Regions from separate parts of the Agrobacterium sp. NPDC090283 genome, predicted to be linked through region 4. Evidence: riboswitches for the same ligand, from Rfam matches in the RefSeq annotation. Region 4 holds a riboswitch; each other region holds the start of a gene.

Region 1 (3,862 bases), on a different contig from region 4:
CGATACGGGCTGCCAGCGCTTCCGGATCGGTCACGGCCGGCAGGTCGATGACGAAGCTGTCGAAATCATCGTGTTCATGGTCAAGTTCACCATCATGATGGGTGCGGCGGTTTTCGATATCCTCTTCCACTGCAAGGCCGAGACCGATCAGAACGGCGGGGTCGATGGCGCCATTCGAGGCCACGACGATCTTTGCCGCCTTCGGCAGATGTTCGAGAACATGCGCCCTGGCCTTGTCCAGACCGGCATCGTCAAGAAGATCGGCCTTGGTCAGCACGATAAGATCGGCGCAAGCGACCTGATCCTCGAAAACCTCTTCGACCGGGTCATCGTGATCGAGTGCCTCGTCATTGGCCCGCTGGGCGACGAGTGCTTCCACGTCATGCGCCACTTGACCTTCGGCAAGGGCGGCGCCGTCCACCACCGCCACGACGGCATCCACCGTCACGCGGCTCTTGATCGCCGGCCACTGGAAGGCCTGCACCAGCGGCTTCGGCAGGGCAAGGCCCGAGGTTTCGATGAGAATATGCTCCACCTTGGGCTGGCGGCTTAGAATCTGTTCGATGGCGGGCTGGAAATCATCCGCCACCGTGCAGCAGATGCAGCCATTGGCCAGTTCGACGATGTTTTCTTCCGGGCAGCTCTCAATACCGCAGCCTTTGAGAATTTCGCCATCGATGCCGATATCGCCGAATTCATTGACGATGATCGCCAGCCGCTTGCCATCCAGCTTTTCTAGAAGACCGCGCAGCAGCGTGGTTTTTCCCGCCCCCAGAAAGCCGGTAACAATCGTGCAGGGAACGCGGTCCAGAAGGGTGCTCATGATTTCTCCTCGGTAAAATCGAATGGGGGAATGCGCGCCACCATGCCGCGCTTTAAGGGTTCGGGGCGGCCGCGCCAAGGCATCAGGCCATCGGGGGCAACGGCCAGCAGCCGCGCGCCGGTCAGCAAATCTTCCGCATCACCGGGGGTCAGCCCGCCGAAAACATAGGACCAGCCGTTGGCACTGCGCAGTACGGCACTAAGCCCGCGCTTGCAATTGGCAAGGCAGTTGACGGAACGGACGGTGATACCCGTTTCCTCCGCCTTTGCGATGACGGCATTGACAAGATGCGAGCCGGGGCGCGGTTCGGCATTGGGATCGGCTTCATCGCGACAGCTTCTGCAAACGAAGACGGTCACGCCGGGCGCCGTTTCGTCCGGCGTGTTTCCGCCTGCAGATGAAGATGTCGCTGAAATATCCAAACCGTATCGTTTCCCGCGCCTTGCAAAAAATATCTCGGGGTGCGGATATCGAAAACGGCAGGCGGACAGGCGCAAACCGGATGTTCGATCTAACCGACTGACCGGAGCACCCCGCCCGACAGACGTTTTTCCTGAAACGGCAGGTCTCCTGGCTCGCGGCTTTACACCCTGACACCGCCTTCCCGAACCATCTTAGAGGTCCAGTGGCTTTACGGTGCGGGCTTACCGCTTACAGTTGCGGGGGCAGCCACGGAATGACCCGGTAATCGGGTTGGAACCGTGTTCCCTCTTAGCTTTTCCCGTTGCCGCGAAAAGACCGTCAGTTCGCTACCATTAGGCTGAACGGGCGTAAGGGTCAATGCCGCGGCCCCGTGGCCGGCGCATTGCCGGGTGCGGCAAATTGGGTATAGTCGCCGCTCCGAACGGCGGGTGGCAGCGGATCCCGCGCCACTGGATGAAAAGGAAAATGCAATGACACGCGACATCAGCGACAGCGAAGCCGAACGCCACCGGCAGAAAATGGTCAACCGCAAGACGGTGCAGGATGCCGAAGTTGCGGCAAAGACCATCGAAAAAGGCCTGCTGATGATCAATACCGGTCCCGGCAAGGGCAAGTCCACGGCCGCTTTCGGCCTTGCCCTGCGCATGCTCGGCACCGGACGGCGGGTCGGCGTCGTGCAATTCATCAAGGGCGCATGGTCGACGGGCGAACAGCAGGCGCTGACTTTGTTCGGCGACAAGGTTGTCTGGCGCACCATGGGCGAGGGTTTCACCTGGGACACGCAGGATCTGAAGCGCGATGTTGCGGCGGCCACAAAGGCCTGGGAAGAAGCCAAGCTCCTGATGGCCGACGAGACTATCGGTCTCCTGATCCTCGACGAGCTGAACATCGCGCTGCGTTACGACTACCTGCCGCTGGAGGAGGTGGTGGAAACGCTTTCTGCCCGCAGGCCCGATCTGCATGTGATCGTCACCGGCCGCAATGCTAAGCAGCCGCTGATCGACGCCGCCGACATGGTGACGGAAATGACCCTCGTGAAGCATCACTTCAAGGCGGGCGTAAAAGCGCAGGCGGGGATAGAATTCTGACATGGCGGCACGGGTGCTGATGTTTCAGGGAACCGGCTCGGATGTCGGCAAGTCGCTGATGGTGGCGGGGCTTGCCCGCGCCTTCGTCAGGCGCGGCCTCTCCGTCATGCCGTTCAAACCGCAGAACATGTCGAATAATGCGGCCGTCACCGCCGATGGCGGGGAGATCGGCCGCGCACAGGCGCTGCAGGCGCGGGCGGCGGGCGTGCCGCTCTCCGTTCACATGAATCCGGTACTGCTGAAGCCGCAAAGCGAGACCGGCGCGCAGGTGGTGGTGCAGGGCAAGATCGCCGGCAATGCCAGGGCAGCCGATTATCAGCACATGAAGGCCGGGCTGATGCCGCGCGTGCTGGAAAGCTTCGACCGCCTGAAACAACAGGTCGATCTGGTTCTGGTGGAAGGGGCGGGCAGCGCATCCGAAATCAACCTGCGTGCCAATGACATTGCCAATATGGGTTTTGCCAGAGCTGCGGACGCGCCCGTCATCCTGATCGGCGATATCGACCGGGGCGGTGTCATCGCCAGCCTCGTCGGCACGAAAGCAGTGCTCGAAAACGATGACGCGGCGATGATCGAAGGTTTCATCGTCAACCGCTTTCGCGGTGATCCGACCCTGTTTTCGGACGGCATGCGGATAATTGCCGAAAAGACCGGCTGGACCTCGATCGGGCTTCTGCCGCATTTTGCCGACGCCGCAAAATTGCCGGCGGAAGACGCTCTCGGGCTTTCCGGCCCGGCTGAGCGAAAACCGGGCGCGAAGATCCGCATCGCCGTGCCGATCCTTCCGCATATTTCCAACTTCGATGATCTCGATCCGCTGGATATGGAACCGGATGTCGAACTGATCCGCGTGCGGCCGGGCGAAACCGTTCCCGCCGATTGCCGGCTGGTCCTGCTTTGCGGTTCGAAATCCACCATCGCCGATCTTGCCGTGCTGAAAAACGCTGGCCTCGACATCGATATCAAGGCGCATGTGAGACGCGGCGGCTATGTCCTGGGCCTCTGCGGCGGATACCAGATGCTTGGAAGAACCATTGCCGATCCTGACGGTATCGAAGGTCCGCCAGCGACGGTCGACGGGCTCGGCCTGCTGGATGTCGACACTATTCTGACGGGTGACAAGAGACTGGTTTCCGTTACAGGGAAAAGTTTCGACGGAATTGATTTATCCGGCTATGAAATGCATGTCGGTGAAACCAATGCCGGACCCGACAACCTGCCTTTTTCGAAAATTGACGGGCATGAGGACGGCGCCATATCACCTGATGGCCGCATCTTCGGCACCTATATCCATGGCCTTTTTTCAGATGACCACCAACGCGGCGCGTGGCTTGAGCGGCTTGGCGGACAGGGCACGGCACTGAACTACGATGCGCAGGTGAACACCGTTCTTGATCGCCTTGCGGCGCATATGGAACAACACCTCGATCTCGACAGGCTGCTTGCTATAGCGCGATAAGGATTGCCGGCAATCCGAACAGGCCGATCAACAGCAGGTCGGCAACCCGCGCCAGCCTCAGCGCCGTGC
Region 2 (3,862 bases), on a different contig from region 4:
CAAGGCCAAGGCCGCCAAGCTCGGCACGGATGCGGACATGGTTCTCGCCAATCTCCCCACCGATCAGGCCGGCGTCGCCACCGCCATGAAGACGCTCGGCGCCGATTGCGGCACCTGCCACCAGACCTATCGTCTGAAGAAGTGATCGAATGATTCTGGAAACGCCGCTTCCCGGCGGCGTTTTCCCGGCGCGAAAGACGCCTGACCGGGTCAGGTGAGAATGGGGAGAGGGGTATGTCTTCCATCTGGACGAAACTCGTGGGCGGGGCCGTGGTCGCGGCCATTGCGGGCTACGGCATATTCGCCTGGGTCACTGCGCCTGAGCGGCAGGCGCCCAGCCACTGGGTGAGCCTTGGCGAGCCGGATCTCGCCAATGGCGAAACGCTGTTCTGGGCGGGCGGCTGCGCAAGCTGTCATGCCGCGCCCGATGCCAAGGGCGAGGGGCTGTTGACGCTTTCGGGCGGGCAGGCGCTGAAAAGCCCCTTCGGGACTTTTCATGTGCCCAATATTTCCTCCGATCCGCAGCATGGCATCGGCGGCTGGACGCTGGCGGAATTTGGCGATGCCATGACGCGCGGGGTGGGCAAGAACGGCGAACATCTCTACCCGTCCTTTCCCTATGCCTCCTATGCCCGCATGACGCAGAAGGACATCAACGATCTCTTCGGTTATCTGAAAGCCCTGCCGGCCAGCCAGAACGATGCGCCGGATCACGAGTTGCCGTTTCCTTTCAACCTGCGCATGGCGCTGGGCGGCTGGAAGTTCCTTTACTTCGATCCCTCGGCGCGGCCGCGCGTCGAGCTTGCCAATGCCAATGCCGAATTGCTGCGTGGCCAATATCTGGTGGAAGGACCCGGCCATTGCGGCGAATGCCACACGCCCCGTGATGCGCTCGGTGGCTTTGTGAAGGATCAGTGGCTGGCTGGCGGTCCCAATCCGGAGGGCGAGGGCCGCATTCCGGACATCACCCCCGGCTCGCAAAGCATCGGAAGCTGGGCCGAAGCCGATATTGCCAGCTATCTGGAAACCGGCTTCACCCCGGAATTCGACAGCGTCGGCGGCTCCATGGTCAAGGTGCAGCAGAACATGGCGCATCTGACGGCCGAAGACCGCGATGCGATTGCCGCCTATCTGAAGGCGATACCGGCGCGGTAGGGCCTGATACCTCTCCTCCGTCATCCTCGGGCTTGACCCGAGGATCCACCACCACGCCAGCCCATGGATCCTCGGGTCAAGCCCGAGGATGACGAACGAGAGGTGGGTAAGCGCCATTGACTCCCGACCCCGCCCATCGGATAACAATCCTGTGATGGTTCCTTCCGGACGTTCCGGAAGGTGAAAAGGGAACACGATAGGGAGCAATCCTCATTCGTGGCTGCCCCCGCAACTGTGAGCGGAGAGCCTGAAACGAAGTGCCACTGGCAGCCCTCTTGCCGGAAACCGCGGTTTCCAGGGCGAGGCTGATGCCGGGAAGGTGTTTCAGGTTTTGACCCGCAAGCCAGGAGACCTGCCATCACGGAAATGTCCATGCCGGCGGGGTGTCCGGAAGAGCGGAATGTCAGGGTGGCAAGATCAATGCTCCCTGTGTCAGTCTCGTATCCCCGTGGTGAAGTGTATCGCATGCGGTCCTGCGGCTTGTGCCGTTCGGTCGCGTCCAAGGGCGCGGGGTCGCGCCGGAGAGGGGTCACCATGTCCATCAACCAGAATACGGCCAATGCCGCCGTATCCGCAAAAACGGGCAGCTTCGCGCAATCGCTGACGGCGATCGTGCTGGGCCTGTTTGTCGTCGGTTTTGTCGGCTTTTCCCATGTGGAAGCCGTGCACAATGCCGCGCACGACACGCGCCATGCCAACGCCTTCCCCTGCCATTGAGGGGAAACGGCATGTCATCTTTTCGCAATATCGTCTTTACCGCCGTTCTCGTCGGTATTCTCGGCGGCTTCGCCGTGTCTGCCATGCAGGCGGTCAGTACCACGCCGCTCATCCTGCAGGCGGAAACCTATGAGAGCGCCGGCGAAGCGCCCCATAGCCATGATGCGCCGGCGCCCGGTGCCGCGGTTCCCGCCCATGAGCATAATGACGAAGCCTGGGCTCCGGCCGATGGTTTCGAGCGCACCGCCTATACCGTCGCCGCCAATGTGCTGACCGCTATCGGTTACGCGCTGGTGCTGACCGGTCTCATCTCGCTGCGCGGCACCAATACCGGCTGGCGTGAAGGCCTTCTCTGGGGCGTCGCCGGCTTTGCGGCCGTCATGCTCGCCCCGATGATCGGCCTGCCGCCGGAACTGCCGGGAAGCCCGGCCGCCGCGCTTGAGGCAAGGCAGATCTGGTGGCTCGCAACCGTTGCCGCAACCGCGGGCGGCATTGCGCTCATCGCCTTCCGCCGCGAACCCTGGGCGGTTCTGCTGGCGCTGGTGTTGATCGTCGCGCCCCATGTGGTGGGTGCGCCCCTGCCGCCGGAAGGCGAACATGCGCTGGCGCCGCTGCCGCTCGAGCGTCAGTTCATCGTCGCCGCCACCATCACCAGCTTCGTCTTCTGGGCCCTGATCGGCACGTTGAGCGCGTTTTTCCTGAAGCGCTTCCAGCAGGCTTGAAACCATGCAGGACGCAGCGCAATGGAGTGAGGAACTCGATGCGCTACGTTTTGCCGTTCCCGGTCACGGCGCTTTCTGCGCCGTGCACCGCCTTGCCTTCAAGGCGCTCCTTGGGGCAACACCGGGTCGCGAGGCGGCTCTCGCCTGTTTTCATGATCACGAGGCTGCCTTTATCGCTGCGGCGCTCAGCAAGATAAAACGTTCAAATTTGCCCGCCGGCCGCAGCCTGCATCTCAACAGCCGCGATATTCGCCGTGCGATCGCGGGTGAGGGCGATGCGTCGGCGGCGCGGGTGTGCCGGGTGCTTGATCGGCGGTAGTCATCGCTGTTCTCACCTCCGTCATCCCGGCCTTGAGCCGGGATCCAGTCAGCCCAAGTCCTTGGGCTGAAAAGACTCTTTTCGCCGCGCAGACGCGCGTCGGCTGGATTCCGGCTCAAGGCCGGAATGACGGAGAGAGCATATTAAAGACGGCAAAGGCCGGTCCGCCTCACCGGTGCTCCGCCGCAAAAACCTGAAGTTCCGCCTCGGCTTCCGGACCAAAGAGGCCGAGGTTTTTCAGAATTTCCACCGCGAAACTGACCGGCGCGCTGCCGGCCGCCGTGATGATGCCGCCATCGCTGACCGCTTTCGGCTGATCGCGATAAAGCGCCTCACCACGATAGGCCGGATAGGCCTTGTGCGATGCCAGCGCATTGCCGGTATGGGCGACATCGTTCAGCACCCCCGTGCCGCCGAGCGCGCTCGCCGCCGCGCAGATGCCGGCAACCAGCCGGTCCCTGTCGCGAAACCGCTTGACCAGCCCGCCAAGATCGACAGCCGTTCCCTTTTCCCAGCTGAGACCGCCGGGAATGACGAGCGCATCGATGTCAACGGGATCGAGCGCGTCATAGGATGTGTCCGGTGTCACCTTCAGCCCGCCCATCGAGGTCACCGGCCTGCCATCAGGCGTGGCGTGCACGATCTCGACGCCGAGATAGCTGCGCGCTGCCGCAGCAAGCAGCGCCGGCTCCCAGTCCGCAAAATCCTGCGCCAGCGCAATGGCGATCCGTGTCATGGCCGTCTCCGTCGGTTTTAATCAGGCGATGGACTGCATGTAGCGCATGCCGGTGACCGGCCGGGGCGCGAAATCCATGTTTTCGTAGAAACGATGCGCCGCCACATTGCCTGTTGTGGCGCTGACGGAAAGATAGTCGCAGCCCAGCCGCTTGGCGATATCGCGGGCGCGGGACACCAGATGCTGGCCCGTGCCATGGCCGCGATGGCCATC
Region 3 (3,862 bases), on a different contig from region 4:
TCGACATCTTCAAACAGGTCGGGCACGTGCAAGTGCGGAGGAAATCTGGTGTCGGAAAGAATAAATGCCACAGCGCGGGTCGGTCGTCCCTTGAAGGCGGAACAGAACGCCGCAGCCGGACGGATAATTGACGCTGCGACCACACTCTTTGCGACGCGCGGTTTTGCCGGCACGTCCATGGAGCAGGTCGCGTTGCAGTGCGGGGCAGGCAAGGATACTGTCTATCGCCGCTTTTCCTCGAAAGTCGCCCTGTTCGAAGCCGTGGTGGAACATGCTCATGCCCGAGCGGTGGCGCGGCTGAGAGACTTACCGATGGCACAGGGCAACGCTCTTGAGCGCCTGCGGACCCTGATGCGCGAACTGTTGCATATCAACATGGAGCCGGACCTCATTGCACTGAAGCGCATCACCTTCAGTGAAGCTGTCGTGTTCGAAAAGAAAGCACCGATCCCGCCGCAGCCCGATCCGATCATGAACCGGCTCGTCGATGCCGTGCAGACAGCGCAGGATGCGGGCATGATTGCAGCCGGGGATGTGAGCCTGATCGCCAGCCACCTCATCCACTGTCTTGTCGCATTGCCCACCTCATCGGCGATGATGGGCAGCGCCGAGTTCGATACAAGGCAGTCTGTCGATCTATATTTCGACAGGACCTGGAACTGGCTTTACAGAGGAATATCGGCAAATAGCTAACAGCAGGGCCATCATCTTGTGGAGGGTTCTGGAGCCTGAAATCGAGCGGGCTGTCGCAAATATTCCAAAGCCAGCGACCCCTTTTGTCTGCCGCGCCGCTTTGTGATGTCAAGATCCAGCTTCAAGCTGCTTCCTTCATTGGTAATAAACAGACTGACCTATTGACCAGTTCGTCATGAATAGGTTAATGTTACTTTATAACATAACGAAAGGCTTCACTGTAGAGTTCTCAACACTGGTGCAGGCGGTTGACAGCGACCGGCGGCAGTGTAGGGTCCATCCGTCATGGTTCTTCCGCCACCCGGTGGGAGCTAAGAGGGAATCCGGTGAAAACCCGGAGCTGTCCCGCAACTGTAAGCGGTGAGCCGATCGCCCACGATGTCACTGGCAGCGATGCCGGGAAGACGGGTGAGACGGCCTCGACCCGCAAGCCAGGAGACCTGCCTGACATCATGTAATTCCGTGGTCGGGGGGTGCCATGGGAATGATGGCTGTTTCCGGTCTTTCGCCGGAGACCCTGTCATTTTCGACGCTGCCTCGTGAATGAGGCAATGTGACAGACAGTAGCCACCCAACCAATCGCGAGCCTTCCACACCGGACGCCGTTCTGCTTGTCGCGAAGTCAGCCTTTGCCGCCGCGCCTCATCAGGACATGCGGCATCTGGCAATGCAGGCCGAAGGGCTTTGCGGCGCAAGAACCGTTCGCATCGCTTTCACGGAGCAGGGAACGCCGTCACTCCGCGAAGCGCTGTTCGAGCTGATCGATGAGGATGTCGGCCATATCCTGATCATTCCACTGATGCTGCCGCTGGAGCCCAGTTTTCACAACTGGATGACGAAGACACTGAAACGATGGCGGGCAGGCGACGTCAGGCTGTGGCCATCCCTTTCCGTCGCAGCAAGCCCCACAGCGAGCAGCCTGATGGCACGCCTGCTTGAAGATCTTGCCGAAACGGCGCAGCCACTTGATCTTCCGGCGTCGCTCCGGTCCGCCGGCGAGGGCTCTCTGGTGCCTGCACAGAAGCGCCGCGTGCTCGTCTGCCAGGGTGGTCCATGCAATTCGGCGGGTGCGGATGTGATCTGGGGCCATCTGCGCAACCAGCAGGAGCGGCAGAAGCTTCGGATTACGGGTGAGGGCACCATGACCGCCAAGTCCACCTGTCTTGGCCCCTGCAACCTTGCGCCCGTCCTGCAGGTCTTTCCCGAGGGCACCTATTATGGCGGCGTCACGGAAGAGGCAGTCGACCGTATCGTTGCCGAACATCTGCTGGGTGGCAGCATCGTTGACGATTTCGCCTACCACCCGACCGGCCGCAAACAGCGGCTTCGCAATCTGTCCGAATAGCATGAGAGGAAACAGAATGTCGGCAAAGAGCTTTTCACGTCTGGCCGCGGCCGGGCTTGCGGCCTTGATAACGGGTGTGGGCGCCAGTGCTCTCGCCACCGAACCATTGCGCGTTGGCGCCACATACATCACGAGCGGTCTCGACCCGGCAAAGGGATCGAACGGCTGGGCGCTTGTCAGCCATGGCGTGGGTGAAAACCTCTTCACCGTCGATCGGGAAGGGCGACTTGTGCCCGGTCTTGCCGAAAAAGCGGAGCGCACCGGCGATCTCAGCTGGAAAGTGACGCTGAAACCGGGCCGCGCCTTCTCCGATGGTTCCCCTGTGACGGCGGCCGCGCTTGCCGCCGGTTTCGATCATACATTTGCGACCAACAAGGCGGCGCTGGCAACGGGTGGAAAGCTGGATTTCAAGGCGGCCGACGACCTGACACTGATTATTACCACGGAAAAGCCGGTGGCTTTTCTTCAGGCACTTTTCGCGGAATGGCCGCTGATCGCCTACAAGCCCGCCACTGACGGGAAGGCGCTGTTCACCGGGCCGTATCAGATTGCGGATTTCAAGGCGGATACATCACTGACGCTCACGCCGAACACCCATTTTGCCGATGCGGATGAACGTTCTCCGGTTGATTTCCGCAGGTTCGGCGATGCGCAAAGCATGACACTGGCGCTGGAAGCCGGCGAGCTGGATCTTGCTTTCGGATTACCTTCGGAAGTCGTAAGCCGTCTGAAAACCAATCCGGATCTGACGATCAAGTCTTTCCCTGTCGGTTATCAATATCTCTCTTTCCTGAACACAACGAGGCCGGTTACCGCTGATATCAAAGTGCGCCAGGCGCTCGATCTCGGCTTCGACCGCAGGGAACTGGCGGCCGCAATCAATGGCGGTGAACCCGCGACCGGCGCTTATGCCGCTTATTTCCCCTTTGCCGGGAAAGAGCAGCGACAGACCGATCTTGCGAAGGCCGAAGCGCTTCTCGACGAAGCCGGCTGGACGAAAAACGGGGCAGGGAAGCGTGAGAAGGACGGCACGCCGCTTCGCCTTCTCGCCATTACCTATCCGCAGCGCCCGGACCTCGTCACCATGCTGCCGGTGGTGAAGGCGCAGCTTGCCAGACTAGGCATCGAACTCGACACGAAGGTCGTGGAAAATATTCAGGACGTGGCTGCGGCCGGCGAATTCGACATCGCCCTATGGGCGCAGCATACCGCACCGAACGGAGACCCGGCCTTTTTCCTCAATTCGATGCTGCGCAGCGGCGCCTCGCTCAACTATGCGAAATACGCCTCGCCTGACTTCGATGCCATTCTCGACCGTTTCGCGACGGCGGGCGACGCCGGCGAACGCGCCACGATCGCGCTTGATGCACAGACGAAGCTGTTTGCGGATGTTCCCGCATCCTTCCTGGTCTCACCCGTCTGGTATGTCGGACTTTCGACGCGGCTGCAGAACTACGAGCCGTGGGGTTCCGACTATTATGTCCTGCGCGGCGATATAGGCGAAGCGCGGTAAGGTCAGATGCAATTGCTCCGGTTCGGCATATATTCCGTGTTGGGAATGGTTGCGCTTTCATTCGCATCCTTCACGCTCATCGCATGGATGCCCGCCGATCCGGTGCAGATTGCCATTCGGGTGTGGAACCTGACGGCCACGAGCGAAACCGTTGCGGCGCTGCGGGAAGGGTGGGGCCTCGATCGCCCGCTCATCCTGCGTTATCTGCACTGGCTTTCGGATTTCGTTGCCGGTGACTGGGGCCGATCCTTCCGCACCGGCGAATCCGTCTTTGCGGAATTTATCGAGCGTCTGCCTCTCTCGCTCATGCT
Region 4 (3,862 bases):
CACCATAGACCCGCTCCACATCATAGGGCGAGAACAGGTACATATCCTCGTTATTGCGGGCGAGTTCGAAGGTGATGTCCGGGATCACCACGCCGAGCGACAGGGTCTTGATACGGATCTTTTCGTCGGCATTTTCACGCTTGGTATCGAGGAAGCGCATGATGTCAGGGTGGTGAGCATGTAGATAGACCGCGCCGGCACCCTGGCGTGCACCCAGTTGGTTGGCGTAGGAAAACGAATCTTCCAGCAGTTTCATGACAGGAATGACGCCGGAAGACTGGTTTTCGATCTGCTTGATCGGCGCGCCAGCCTCGCGAATATTGGTCAAGGAGAGCGCCACGCCGCCGCCGCGCTTGGAAAGCTGCAGCGCCGAATTGATGGAGCGGCCGATGCTTTCCATATTGTCTTCCACGCGCAGCAGAAAACACGAGACCAGCTCGCCGCGGCTCTTCTTGCCGGCATTGAGAAATGTCGGTGTTGCCGGCTGGAAGCGGCCGGAAATGATTTCATCGACCAGATTGCGGGCAAGCTGCTCATCACCACGCGCGAGAGCCAGCGCCACCATGCAGACGCGATCCTCATAACGCTCGAGATAACGTTTTCCGTCGAAGGTCTTCAGCGTGTAGGAGGTGTAATATTTGAAGGCGCCCAGAAAGGTCGGGAAGCGGAATTTCCGGGCATAAGCCTCGTCATAGAGGTCGCGGACGAAATTGAAGGAGTACTGATCCAGCACCTCCTGCTCATAATATCCCTCCGTCACCAGATAATCGAGTTTTTCCCTTAGGTTATGGAAAAACACCGTATTCTGGTTGACGTGCTGGAGGAAATATTGCCGGGCGGCGAGGCGATCCTTGTCGAGCTGGATCTTCCCGTTCTCGTCATAAAGGTTCAGCATCGCGTTCAGTGCGTGGTAGTCCAGAGCCGCATCGAGCGGTTTCTGGCTTGCTGCTACCGGCTGTTTGGCGTCCTTGCGCAGCGCGCTCGAGGTCAGCGTGTCCAAAATCGTTCCAATCCATGTTTGACGTTGGCGACATCTTCCTCCGTGCCGAGAAGCTCGAAGCGATAGAGAAACGGCACTGCGCACTTGCGCGAGACGATATCTCCGGCGGATGCGAAAGCTGCGCCAAAATTCGTGTTGCCCGCCGCGATGACGCCGCGAATGAGATTTCTGTTGGAGGGCTCGTTCAAGAACCGGATAACCGGTTTCGGCACGGCCCCTTTTGTGCCGCCGCCCCCATAGGTGGGGGTAACGAGCACATAGGGCTCCGACACCTGAGGCACGTCATCCTCAGCGCCGAGCGGCAGGCGAAACAAACGCCGTCCCAGTTTCAGAAGGAAACGATGGGTGTTTTCAGAGCGGCTGGAATAATAGACGATCAGGCCCATCGCCCCACCGCCTCAGCTGATCGAGCCAATCATGTCAGGCCGGAAACCCGCCCAATGGCGTTCGCCGGCGACGACCACGGGAACCTGCATATAACCAAGGCCACGGACGTGATCGAGCGCGTCAGCATCCTCGGAAATATCGACAATCTCATAGGGAACGCCGATGCGGTCGAGGGCGCGGTACGTGGCGGTGCATTGGACGCAGGCGGGTTTGCTGTAAACGGTGACGGTCATAATTTCCCTTTCGAAGCCGATTTAGGACACGGCTCAACATTGCCGATTGCACTCGCAATCGGGTGGCGATGGATCTGTCATTCAGGCAAAACGTGCAGCTTGGAGAGTTCGTCGCATTCCAGGCGGAAACCGGGTTTCCTTTTCCTGGCGATCTTCAAGCCGCGGAAAATCACTCTCTACGCCGACGAGCGTAGCAACTCAAAAGAATGCACTGGCATGACTTCACCCCGAAGCTTGTTCTGGAGGGGGCAGAAAAGGGCGAACGCAAATCATTTGCGTCATACACCTTCCTCCGGACACCCCGCCCGTGGACGTTTGCGCTCAAGGCAGGTCTCCTGACTTGCGGGTCACAACATCTATCCCGGCCTTCCCGGAGCTTTCAGCCCCAGTGACCCAAATCGGAACGATGCTCACCGCTTACAGTTGCGGGGGCAGTTTCGGCCTTGCTCCGCCAGGATGGCGTTACGCACCGAATTCCCGTCTTAGCTCCCAATCCTTGCGAATCGGAAGAACCTCGAACACCACATATAGTATATGAGGAAATTTTCGCGTCAATGAATAGACACACAAAAGCCCCACCCTGTGGATCAAAAAGATTCAACACATGGTCAACAAAGGCTTAACGGCAAATGCGCTTTGCGGCTGAAGAACGGAAAAGCGTTAATCTATTCCCAGATATCGATGCGAATATCGGCGGGACGGGCGTTTTCGATCACCCTTTTTCCGTTGGGAAGATCGTTCTCGAATAGTTTGGCGTGGATTTGAGCGGCATCGAGACCATAGCCCAACCATCTGTTGCGCAGCCTCTCTTCCAGCACCGCGACGGAGGGACCCACAAGGATGGTGAGGTCGAAGCTCCTGGAAAGCGTCGTCCACGGCGCTTCGTTCAGCAGCAGGTAGTTGCCTTCGGCAAGGACGAAACGTGTTTCCGGTACGATAGCGCGGGCGGACGCAATGGCGATTTCGCGGGAACGGTCGAAAACCGGGACAAGGACTTCCTGGCCGCCTTTACGAACGGCCGACACTATATCGAGGAAGCCGCGCACATCGAAAGTTTCGGGCGCGCCCTTTCGCGACAGCAGCCCCCGCTCCTCAAGAATACCGTTATCCATATGGAAGCCGTCCATCGGCAGAACGGCGGCCGTCTCGCCGCGCGTGAGCAAAGCATCACAAAGGGCGTCCGCCAGCGTGGATTTGCCGGCCCCAGGGGGACCGGCTATGGCAACGATAAAACGGGATCTACCTTCTGCCCGCCGAAGAACATCCTCGACGATCGTTTCAAGCTTCAGCGTCATGCGGCAAGCGTTTCCTTCGGCGCTTCCTTGGCACCGGTCATGAAGGCGACGGCATCCGACATCGAATAGTCCTTCGGATTGATGACGCACAGGCGCTTGCCCAGCCGGTGAATATGGATGCGATCCGCAACCTCGAAGACATGCGGCATGTTATGCGAGATCAGGACGATCGGCAGGCCACGGGACCGTACATCGAGAATAAGCTCCAGAACACGCCGGCTTTCCTTAACGCCGAGTGCTGCCGTCGGCTCGTCGAGGATGACGACCTTGGAACCGAATGCCGCCGCACGCGCCACGGCCACACCCTGGCGCTGGCCACCGGAGAGGGTTTCCACCGCCTGATTGATGTTCTGGATCGTCATCAGGCCGAGTTCCGACAGCTTCTCGCGAGCGAATTTTTCCATGGCCGGGCGGTCCAGCGCCCGGAACAGGCTGCCCTGAATGCCGGGTTTGCGGATTTCACGGCCGAGGAACATATTGTCGGCTATGGAAAGCGCCGGCGAGAGGGCGAGGTTCTGGTAGACCGTCTCGATACCCGCCTTGCGCGCCTCGATCGGCGAGCGGAACTGCACGGGCTGGCCTTCCAGCCGGATCTCCCCTTCATCGGGTGTTACAGCACCGGAAATCGCCTTGATGAGCGAGGATTTTCCGGCGCCGTTATCACCGATGACAGCCAGGATTTCGCCCGGATAGAGGTCAAAATCGGCATGGTCGAGGGCAGTCACGCGACCGTAGCGCTTGACGAGATTGCGTGCTGTGAGAATGGGTTCTTTTGCCATCAGCCTGCTACCTTTCTGATCCACTGGTCGATTGCGACAGCCATGATGATGAGGACGCCGATCAACAGATAGGTCCATTGCGGGTCGGTTCCGATGAGCCTGAGGCCGAGCGAAAAGACACCGACGATCAGGGCACCGAAGATCATGCCCATGATGGAGCCGCGCCCG

What was found. Region 4 has a riboswitch for cobalamin ahead of nrdH (glutaredoxin-like protein NrdH). Riboswitches for the same ligand answer to the same signal wherever they lie in the genome.
Region 1: another riboswitch for cobalamin. It lies ahead of ACIQUH_RS17775 (DUF1636 family protein); the one in region 4 lies ahead of nrdH (glutaredoxin-like protein NrdH).
Region 2: another riboswitch for cobalamin. It lies ahead of ACIQUH_RS00055 (CbtB domain-containing protein); the one in region 4 lies ahead of nrdH (glutaredoxin-like protein NrdH).
Region 3: another riboswitch for cobalamin. It lies ahead of ACIQUH_RS19375 ((2Fe-2S) ferredoxin domain-containing protein); the one in region 4 lies ahead of nrdH (glutaredoxin-like protein NrdH).

The regions. Positions count from the first base shown of each region.
Region 1 covers NZ_JBIVYG010000012.1:85,889-89,750, reverse strand. Annotated here, with positions in the region: gene cobW (cobalamin biosynthesis protein CobW) at 1-823, opposite strand, end outside; gene ACIQUH_RS17775 (DUF1636 family protein) at 820-1,245, opposite strand; cobalamin riboswitch at 1,366-1,581, opposite strand; gene cobO (cob(I)yrinic acid a,c-diamide adenosyltransferase) at 1,717-2,334, shown strand; gene ACIQUH_RS17765 (cobyric acid synthase) at 2,336-3,793, shown strand; gene cbiB (adenosylcobinamide-phosphate synthase CbiB) at 3,780-3,862, opposite strand, start outside.
Region 2 covers NZ_JBIVYG010000001.1:6,799-10,660, forward strand. Annotated here, with positions in the region: gene ACIQUH_RS00045 (c-type cytochrome) at 1-145, shown strand, start outside; gene ACIQUH_RS00050 (c-type cytochrome) at 235-1,155, shown strand; cobalamin riboswitch at 1,294-1,530, shown strand; gene ACIQUH_RS00055 (CbtB domain-containing protein) at 1,690-1,872, shown strand; gene ACIQUH_RS00060 (CbtA family protein) at 1,884-2,594, shown strand; gene ACIQUH_RS00065 (hypothetical protein) at 2,599-2,913, shown strand; gene ACIQUH_RS00070 (type 1 glutamine amidotransferase family protein) at 3,083-3,649, opposite strand; gene ACIQUH_RS00075 (GNAT family N-acetyltransferase) at 3,671-3,862, opposite strand, start outside.
Region 3 covers NZ_JBIVYG010000014.1:91,899-95,760, forward strand. Annotated here, with positions in the region: gene ACIQUH_RS19370 (TetR/AcrR family transcriptional regulator) at 49-693, shown strand; cobalamin riboswitch at 963-1,156, shown strand; gene ACIQUH_RS19375 ((2Fe-2S) ferredoxin domain-containing protein) at 1,247-2,038, shown strand; gene ACIQUH_RS19380 (ABC transporter substrate-binding protein) at 2,055-3,551, shown strand; gene ACIQUH_RS19385 (ABC transporter permease) at 3,558-3,862, shown strand, end outside.
Region 4 covers NZ_JBIVYG010000008.1:25,010-28,871, reverse strand. Annotated here, with positions in the region: gene nrdE (class 1b ribonucleoside-diphosphate reductase subunit alpha) at 1-1,000, opposite strand, end outside; gene nrdI (class Ib ribonucleoside-diphosphate reductase assembly flavoprotein NrdI) at 988-1,386, opposite strand; gene nrdH (glutaredoxin-like protein NrdH) at 1,399-1,620, opposite strand; cobalamin riboswitch at 1,928-2,152, opposite strand; gene ACIQUH_RS13410 (nucleoside triphosphate hydrolase) at 2,286-2,915, opposite strand; gene ACIQUH_RS13405 (ATP-binding cassette domain-containing protein) at 2,912-3,694, opposite strand; gene ACIQUH_RS13400 (ABC transporter permease) at 3,694-3,862, opposite strand, start outside.